Regions from separate parts of the Neorhizobium sp. T7_12 genome, predicted to be linked through region 2. Evidence: riboswitches for the same ligand, from Rfam matches in the RefSeq annotation. Region 2 holds a riboswitch; the other holds the start of a gene.
The links. A riboswitch is a leader RNA that binds a small molecule or an ion and turns the genes downstream of it on or off. The one in region 2 is predicted to bind cobalamin.
Positions count from the first base shown of each region.

Region 1: another riboswitch for cobalamin. It lies ahead of bluB (5,6-dimethylbenzimidazole synthase); the one in region 2 lies ahead of C5J26_RS12400 (aromatic ring-hydroxylating dioxygenase subunit alpha).

Region 1 covers NZ_PVBK01000002.1:512,455-516,912, reverse strand. The annotation lists gene C5J26_RS08520 (NADP-dependent malic enzyme) at 1-261, shown strand, start outside; gene C5J26_RS08515 (hypothetical protein) at 403-1,098, shown strand; gene bluB (5,6-dimethylbenzimidazole synthase) at 1,099-1,785, opposite strand; cobalamin riboswitch at 1,865-2,054, opposite strand; gene C5J26_RS08505 (TolB family protein) at 2,082-2,912, opposite strand; gene C5J26_RS08500 (NAD+ synthase) at 2,928-4,458, opposite strand, start outside.
Region 2 covers NZ_PVBK01000004.1:171,463-175,920, forward strand. The annotation lists gene C5J26_RS12395 (BA14K family protein) at 1-312, opposite strand, end outside; gene C5J26_RS12400 (aromatic ring-hydroxylating dioxygenase subunit alpha) at 421-1,665, opposite strand; cobalamin riboswitch at 1,766-1,999, opposite strand; gene C5J26_RS12405 (DUF6656 family protein) at 2,165-2,779, shown strand; gene C5J26_RS12410 (L-threonylcarbamoyladenylate synthase) at 2,813-3,790, shown strand; gene C5J26_RS12415 (FAD-binding oxidoreductase) at 3,818-4,458, shown strand, end outside.

The DNA of each region.
Region 1 (4,458 bases), on a different contig from region 2:
ACACTGCGCAAGCGGGCCATGCCGGACAGTTCGCTGACCGGCGAAGCCAACCTGCTGGTTTTCCCGAATCTCGATGCGGCAAACATCTCGCTCGGTCTGGTCCGCAACCTCACGGACGCTCTGCATGTCGGCCCGATTCTTCTCGGGGCGGCCCAGCCGGCGCATATCCTGTCGTCCTCGGTGACGTCTCGCGGCGTGGTGAACATGGCGGCGCTCGCCGTCGTGGAAGCCTCGCAGCCAAATCTGCAGATTCAATCCTGAGTTGCCATCTTCTCGTGCTTTGGCGCGAGCGCCGTTCGGGGGCCCGAACGGCGCTTGGGATCGATTTCACCGTGCGGTGATCGCGGCTTTATGAGATTATCAACCGGCACGTTCCATGATGCCATCTCCCATTAGGAGAGGATGCCGGAATTGCCGATACCGCTTCGCGGCCTGCTGACCATACCGCTCTTGCTTCTGCCTGCCGCAGCGCTGGCGGGGGACCCTGCCGTTTGTGCAGCCCTTTACCGGAAACTTGGAAACAGCCCGCAGATCATCGGCAACACGTCTGCGGCGCGCAGCTACGCCCAGCAGCTTGGCGAATACAATACCGATATCCGGGAATTGCGGGTCGACATGCGCCGAGCCGGCTGCGGCAATGGCAGCGTCGTGGTTCTGGGTGGCCCGAATGCCGAGGTCTGCGGCCAGATGCGGGATGCGCTGGAAAGAATGGAGCAGAGCCGCGACGCGCTGGCGGCGGAACGGAACAGTTCGCGGCAGATGATCCTGCCCTCGGAAGAGCGGAATGCCATTCTCGCCGCCATTCGCGAACAGCGCTGCATCCCCTCCTTCGAGCCGCTGCCGCCTGTTGTCGACGACCGCCGAAAGGTGCCGGGCATCGAACTTCCGAGAGAAGAGCAACCCTATTCCGGGATTACCAAACTGCAGACCCGCCCGCAAAAGCCGCAGGCCGCGCTCCAGCCGCCGGTGCTCACGCCGCCGCCGGAGCGGCCATACGATCCAAACAAGAAGGTGCGCACTGTCGGGCCGGCTTTCCTGCCCGAAGCGGATATCGACCTCAGCAATCCGAAATCGGCAGGACCGCAGCCGCAGCAGTGATCAGCGGTTCTCCCAGCGATCCTGGAAGATCAGCTCATCCAGGGCCAACCTCTGGCGCCAGCCCTTGAGCGCCAATTCCGGCTCGGCGTAGAGCCGGTCGGTATAACCAAGGCACAGCCAGGCGACGATCTCGACGCAGTCGGGAATGCCCAGCAGTGCACGCACGTCCTCCTCGCGAAAAATGCTGACCCAACCGACACCGACGCCCTCGGCTCTTGCCGCAAGCCACAGGTTCTGCACGGCGCAGACGGTCGAATAGACGTCCATGCGCGGATTGTGGGTGCGGCCGAGCACGACCGGGCCGGCACGATCCGGATCGCAGGTGACGCAGATCGACAGCGGCGCCTTGACGATGCCTTCGAGCTTGAGGCTGCGGTAGAGGTCGCGGCTTTCCTCGGCAAACATCTCCACGGCCTCGTCATTGGCACGCGAAAAGGCAGCCCGGGCGGCCTCCCGTACCGCCTGATCGCGGATGAGGATGAAATTCCAGGGCTGCATGAAGCCGACCGAGGGTGCCGAATGCGCGGCGCCAAGCAGCCGCCTTACCAGGTCGTCCGGCAGCGGATCGGGCAGGAACTGGTCGCGCACGTCGCGGCGCGTCTCGATCGCCCGGTAGACGGCCGCACGCTCGGCCTTCGAAAATTCACCGGCAGGCAGCAAGGCATGCGCGAAAGGATCAGGCTGCATCGTTTGTCCCCAACAATGCCGTCGCTCCCCTGCCTTTCAGAAGCAAGGAGAGGTCCGAAACCTTTCCGCCGTCCGCGCGGGCTGGTCTATCTTGTCAGGCCGGTCTTCTGACTTGGCTTCATCCGCCTCAACCGCCGCCTTCCCGGTTTCCCAGTGGCTTTCATATCCTGCGGCCGAGCGTCCACCTCACAGCGTTGGGCACGTTCCGGTTCCACCCCGGATTCCCGATTCTCCGGCTTGTCGCCGGCACCTGACAGGATCGGTTATGCCCTTACGCTATCCTCCGCGCAAGGCACTCATGCGACGGGGAAATAGCGCACATAGGCAAACTCATCGCCATCCGGCGACCAGTTCGGCGAATTCATCGTGCCCTGCCCGCCGAAAAGCTCGAACAGCGTTTCGACATTGCCGCCGTCCATGTCCATGAGCCTGACGCGGACGTCGAGATCGCGCGGGTGGTCGAAGACATCGGCGTCGTAGGAGACAAAGACGATCTTGTCACCCTTCGGTGACGGATGCGGGAACCAGTCGCCGTAACCGCCATCGGTGATCCGCTCGGCCACGCCGCCGGCGGCCGGAACCCGCCAGATCTGCGTCAATCCGGTGCGGCTGGAATTGAAATAGATCCATTTTCCATCCGGCGAAAAATCCGGCCCGTCGTTGCGGCCCTCGCCGAAGGTCAGCCGCGTCTCTGCGCCACCTTCGATGCCGATCGTATAGATGTCGAACTCGTCGCCGCGGATGCCGCAATGGGCGAAGCTTTTTCCGTCCGGCGACCAGCCATGCCAGTAGGACGGCAGGTTTTGGGTCACCAGCCGCGGCACGCCGCCGCCTGCGGGAAGGACATAGATCGCCGACTTGCCGAACTCTACCTTGTCGGAAATGGCGATCAGCGAACCGTCCGGCGAAATGCCGTGGTCGTTGTTGCATTGGCGGGCAAAGCCGCTATCGACCAGTTCCGGTCCATCATCACCCTCCGGTGACAGACGATAAATCAGCCCCTCGCTGTTGAGCATCAGGTAGCGCCCGTCGGGCGACCAGTTGGGCGCCTCGAACAGGGCTTCCGTCTGCCAGACCACCCGCATCATCCTCGTCCGGATATTGAAGATCTCGACCGAGCTGCGCAGGGCCATGATCCTCTCCTACCGATCGCGGAAACGGTTGGTGATCGGATAACGCCGATCGCGGCCGAAGTTCTTCTTGGTGATCTTGACGCCCGGCGCCGATTGGCGCCGCTTGTATTCGGCGAGATAGAGCAGGTGCTCGATCCGGTGAACGGTTGCGATGTCGTGGCCGCGGGCAACGATCTCCTCGGTCCCCATTTCCAGCTCGACCAGGCATTCGAGGATATCGTCGAGCACCGGATAGGGCGGCAGCGAATCCTGGTCGGTCTGGTTGGGTCTGAGTTCCGCGGACGGAGCCTTGGAGATGATGTTCTTCGGGATCACCTCGCCGCTCGGGCCAAGAGCCGTCGGCGGCAGGTGCTCGTTGCGCCAGGCGGCCAGCGCATAGACCTGCATCTTGTAGAGGTCCTTGATCGGGTTGAAGCCGCCATTCATGTCGCCGTAGAGAGTCGCGTAGCCGACCGACATTTCCGACTTGTTGCCGGTCGTCACCACCATCGAGCCGAACTTGTTCGAGATCGCCATCAGGATCGTGCCGCGCGCGCGGCTCTGGAGGTTCTCCTCGGTGATCCCCTCCTCGGTTCCTTCGAACAGGTCGGCCAGCGCCGACGAAAAACCGTCCACCGGCTCGGCGATCTGCACGATGTCGTAGCGGCAGCCGAGCGCCTTGGCGCAATCGGCCGCGTCCTTCAGCGAATCCTCGGAGGTGTAGCGGTAGGGCAGCATCACCGTGCGCACCCTCTCCTCGCCCAGCGCATCGACGGCGATCGCCGCGCAGATGGCACTGTCGATGCCACCGGAGAGGCCGAGCACGACCGACTTGAAGCCGTTCTTGTTGACGTAGTCGCGGAAGCCCAGAAGGCAGGCGCGATAGTCCGCCTCCTCCTTTTCCGGAATGCGGGCCATCGGCCCGCGGGCGCAATGCCAGGTCTCGCCAATCCGTCTCCATTCGGTGACGGCGACGGCCGGCTCGAACTGGCTCATCTGGAAGGCGAGCGACTTGTCGGTGTTGAAGCCGAAGCTTGCGCCGTCGAAGACCAGTTCGTCCTGGCCGCCGAGCTGGGCAGCATAGATCATCGGTAGGCCGGTCTCGATCACCTGCTTCAGAACGACCTGATGGCGGATGTCGACCTTGCCGCGAAAATAGGGCGAGCCGTTCGGCACGAGCAGGATTTCCGCCCCGCTCTCCGAGAGCGTCTCGCAGACGCCGAGATCGCCCCAGATATCCTCGCAAATCGGGATGCCGAGCCGGACGCCGCGGAAATTGACCGGGCCTGGCATCTCGCCGGCGATGAAGACCCGCTTCTCGTCGAACTCGCCATAGTTCGGCAGGTCGATCTTGTCGCGCACTGCGATCACCTTGCCGCCGTCGAGCACGGCGATCGAATTGTGCCGGCCTTCCGCGCCCTGACGCGGGAAGCCGATGATGACGCCGGGGCCGCCGTCTGCCGTATCGGCCGCAAGCTCCTCCACCGCCTTCAGGCAGGCGTTGAGGAAAGCCGGTTTCAGGACGAGGTCCTCCGGCGGATAACCGGACAGGAAGAGCTCG
Region 2 (4,458 bases):
CGAATAGCCGCCCCGGTCGGCCTGTATGGCACCACCGATGATGGCACCGGCGCCGAAGGCGGCGAGCGGGAACCAGAACCCGTTGTAGTAACGGTAGCCGGGCCGGCGATCGCGATAACCGCGGTGGCCGCGATACCAGCCATAGCGGTCACGCCGGAAGTCGCGACGGTACTGGACATTGGTGACATCGCCGGCGGCCGAAATGCCTGACGGGGGAGCCGGCATCTGAATGGCCTGCGCTGGCACAAGCCCGGCAAAGGTGGTCGCGATGGCAACCGCCGCCGCAGTCAGACGTAGACGAAAGGCGTTCATGCGGTGTGTTTCCTCATTCTGATTTTTAATCGGAAAACAACGCCAGACGCAGGTTTCGGTTCCTGAAGACGTACCCGGCACCGATCACCGCAGATCACGAATTGGCGATCAGGCGACGATCGAGAGTTGCGCCTGGTCGCCCTGCAGCCGGTTGACCATGAAGTTCGAATACCATTCGACGAACTGCATGACGCCGCCTTCGTGGAGTGGCGAATAGGGACCCGGCTCATAAGCGGGCGAGCGGATGCCGAAGGCGTTTTCCTCGACGATCTGGCGGTCCTGGTCGTTGGTCATGTTCCAGACATGGGTCAGTTCTTCGAGATTGTAGTCGACGCCCTCGACCGCATCCTTGTGGACCAGCCATTTTGTGGTGACCGCCGTTTCCTCCGGCCCCAGCGGGGTGACGCGGAACGAAATCGCATGGTCGCCGAGAATGTGGTTCCAGCTGCTCGGATAGTGGAAGAGCAGCATGGTGCCGATCGAGTTGATCGTCACGTCCTCGGAGAGTTTGCGCTGCACGGCGTTGCGGCCGCTCATCGTATAACTCTCGGCATCCTCGATCAGCGGCATGCGCGCGACGCGGAACTGGCCGGTTTCGTCCATGCGGAACTCGCTCGGCAACCCAGCCTCCTCGCAACGCTGCCAATGGGCGGCGATGACCGGATCGTCCTTGGCACCCTGGACGCCGGTCGCGGTGGGCGATTCCGGATAGGTGCGGCAGAGCTCCGGATGGTTGGCGGCGCAGTGGTAGCACTCGCGGTTGTTTTCCCAGACGAGCTTCCAATTGCCCTTCTCGATGATCGTCGACTGGTGCGCGACCTTGGCTTCCGAGAGGCGATGCGGGGCCATATAGGGCTCGATCGCCGCACGAACCGGCGCGAAATCCGGCGCCTCGTTGGCAAGGCAGATGAAGATAAAGCCCGCCACGCTTTCGCAATGGACCTTCTTCATGCTGAACTGGGTCTTGTCGAAGTCCTGGCCCATCTGGCGGCCGACCAGAAGCGAGCCGTCCAGCTCGTAGGTCCATTGGTGGTAGGGACAGACGAGCCGGACCGCCGAGCCATGCTCCTTGGTGCAGACGCGGCTGCCGCGATGGCGGCAGGTATTGTGCAGCGCCCGGATCTGGTTGTCGCGGCCGCGCACGACGACGACCGGATAATCGCCGATCTGCAGGGTGAAATAGGCTCCGGCCTTGGGCAGCTCGCAATCATGCCCGACGAACAGCCAGTCGCGATACCAGATCATTTCCAGATCGAGCTTGAAATAGGCGGGATCGGTATAGAAGGGCTGTTCGAGGCTGAAGCCTTCACGGCGGTTCTTAAGCTGCCGCAGGGCTTGATTGCGAATTTCCATATTATCTTCCTCGTCAATGTGGACAGCGGAAGGACATGGAAATGCCGGCCGGCCTCAAGGCCCACCCAACACCCTGTCCCGAACGCCCGCCGCGTCCGGTCGTCATTTTTGATCCCGAGGCTGGTTTCCGGGCTCAGGAGCTTGTCCCGTTCAGGGGACCGGCTCGGCGCCTTCCCGGGTGGCCCTTGCGGCTCTTTCCCAGTGGCTCATGCCGTGCCTTATTGCTCCACCACCGTTGCGGGGGCAGCGCCAGATTAGGGTTTCTAAAGACCCTGCCGGCTTCCCAATTCTCCGCCTTCCCTAGTCAGGCGGCACCTCGAGATCGAGGCGGATATAATCATCGAGCGAGCGTGTCGCATAGGCGACATTGCGACATCGGCAACCGCGTTGGCGACAGCGGCGAAACGGCCCAAAATGCAACACTCCAGCCACGCGAAAGCGAAACCTGTCATTAAGGGATAAGCCATAAAATCCCGGCGTGAATGGGAGCGATGCCACCGTGCAGGCCAAGGGAAAGATCCGTTACTACAAAGCCCCTCCACCACCGCCTCCGGCGCCGGTGGTAGTGAAGACTGCTTCCCATTCCGAATTCCTCCGGACGGGGCGCAGCTCCCGCTACAATCCGGTCTGGCTGCCGGAAGAGCGCCGCTATCTCACCCATAACGAAGTCGCCGAGCGCACGGGCAAAAGGCTCGAGGCAGCTGGGGAAACGAGCCACAACCGGATCAACTCCTTCCATCGCTCGATCAACTTTCCGAAGATCATCTTCCACCACACGCTCGATGAACGGCCGCATCTCGGCTATTGCCATGTCACGGCGGCAAGGACGTTTCTTCCACGCGGCGGCCCGGTGAGCTGGTCGTTCTATATCGCCAACTTCTTCTCCAAGATCGGCGAGGAAGAAACGTTCTTCGAGCATATCAGCCCGGCCAATTCGCGCATGTATTTTGCCGTTGCGGTCGAACGCGAGGCGGGTCAACCGCTGCAGATCAACCGCACGATCCGCAAGAACGGCCTTCTGTTCCAGACCAACGATCCGATGGAAGCCATCAAGAACGTGCTGATGCTCGGCACTTCCAACGAAATGCTCCGCGAGATCATCAAAAAGCTTTGAAGACGCCCGGGTCCGCGTTATTGACGGGCGGATATGACGGCTCAAATCATCGACATCACCCGGGATCACGACGGCGCACTTGCCCAAGCCTGCACCATCCTTGCGGACGGCCTTCCCGTGGCGATCCCGACCGAGACGGTCTACGGACTTGCAGCCGACGCCACCAATCCCGCCGCCATCACCCGCATCTACGAGACCAAGGGCCGGCCGCGCTTCAACCCGCTGATCTGCCACATGTCGGATCTCGACATGGCCGAGCGCTATGCCGACTTCGATCCGATCTCGCGAAAGCTTGCCGAAGCCTTCTGGCCTGGGCCCCTTACCCTGATCCTTCCCCTGAAGCCCGAAAGCGGCATCCATGCACTGGCGACGGCCGGGCTCGATATGGTCGGCATCCGGCTTCCCAAGGGCTTTGCTTCCGAGCTCATCCGCGCCTTCGGAAAGCCACTCGCGGCCCCCAGCGCCAATACGTCCGGCAAGGTGAGCCCGACCAGCGCGCGCCACGTGGCCGACGACCTGGGCGAGAAGCTGGCGTTGATCATCGACGGCGGTGCGGCTCCGGTCGGTGTCGAATCGACCATCGTTCGCGTCGAGAACGGCGTGATCCGGCTGCTGAGACCGGGCGGGGTAGCCGCGGAAGAGATCGAGAAGGCAACCGGTCTTGCGGTGATCCGGCCTGAGGGACCGGTGACGATCATCGAGGCTCCCGGCATGCTGGCCTCTCATTATGCGCCGGGTGCAGCGGTGAGGCTCAACGCCGACCATGTCGAGGCCGGCGAGGCGTTGATCCGGCTCGGCTCCGCTCCAGTGAAGGGAATGGAACTCGCCGCGGCGGTTTTTGACCTGAGCCCGTCCGGTGACCTTGCGCAAGCGGCGGCAAATCTGTTCGATTACCTGAAGCGCGCCGACGCCACCGGCGCCTCCAGCATCGCCGTCACGCCCATTCCCGACCATGGGCTCGGCGAGGCGATCAACGACCGGCTGGCGAGGGCGGCCGCCCCGCGGGAATAAGCCGGGGCTAAAGAGGAGGAGACGCCGATGGACATTTCAGGGCCGAACCCAGAGCTTCTCGACCGCTTCGCGGCGATCGTCGGTGAGAACCACGTCCTGCGCGACGCCAACGATCTTGCGCCGCATCTCGTCGAGGGCCGCGGGCTCTACAAAGGTTCTTCGCCGATGCTCCTGAAGCCGGGCTCGGTCGAGGAAGTGTCGGCGATCCTGAAGCTTGCGAGCGAAACCGGCACGCCGATCGTGCCCCAGACCGGCAATACCGGCCTCGTCGGGGGGCAGACCCCGCGTACCGGCGGCAGCGACCTGATCGTCTCGCTCGAACGGATGAACCGCATCCGCGACGTCGATCCGGTCGCAAACGTGCTGGTCGCCGACGGCGGCGCCATCCTTGCCGACGTGCAGAAGGCGGCGGAAGCGGTCGACCGGCTGTTTCCGCTGTCGCTCGGCTCGGAAGGCTCCTGCCGCATCGGCGGCAACCTCTCCACCAATGCCGGCGGCACCGCCGTGCTCGCCTACGGCAATACCCGCCAGCTCTGCCTCGGGCTCGAAGTGGTGCTGCCGACAGGTGAAATCTGGGACGGCCTGCGGCGGCTCAAGAAGGACAATACCGGCTACGACCTGCGCGACCTCTTCATCGGCGCGGAAGGCACGCTCGGCATCATCACCGG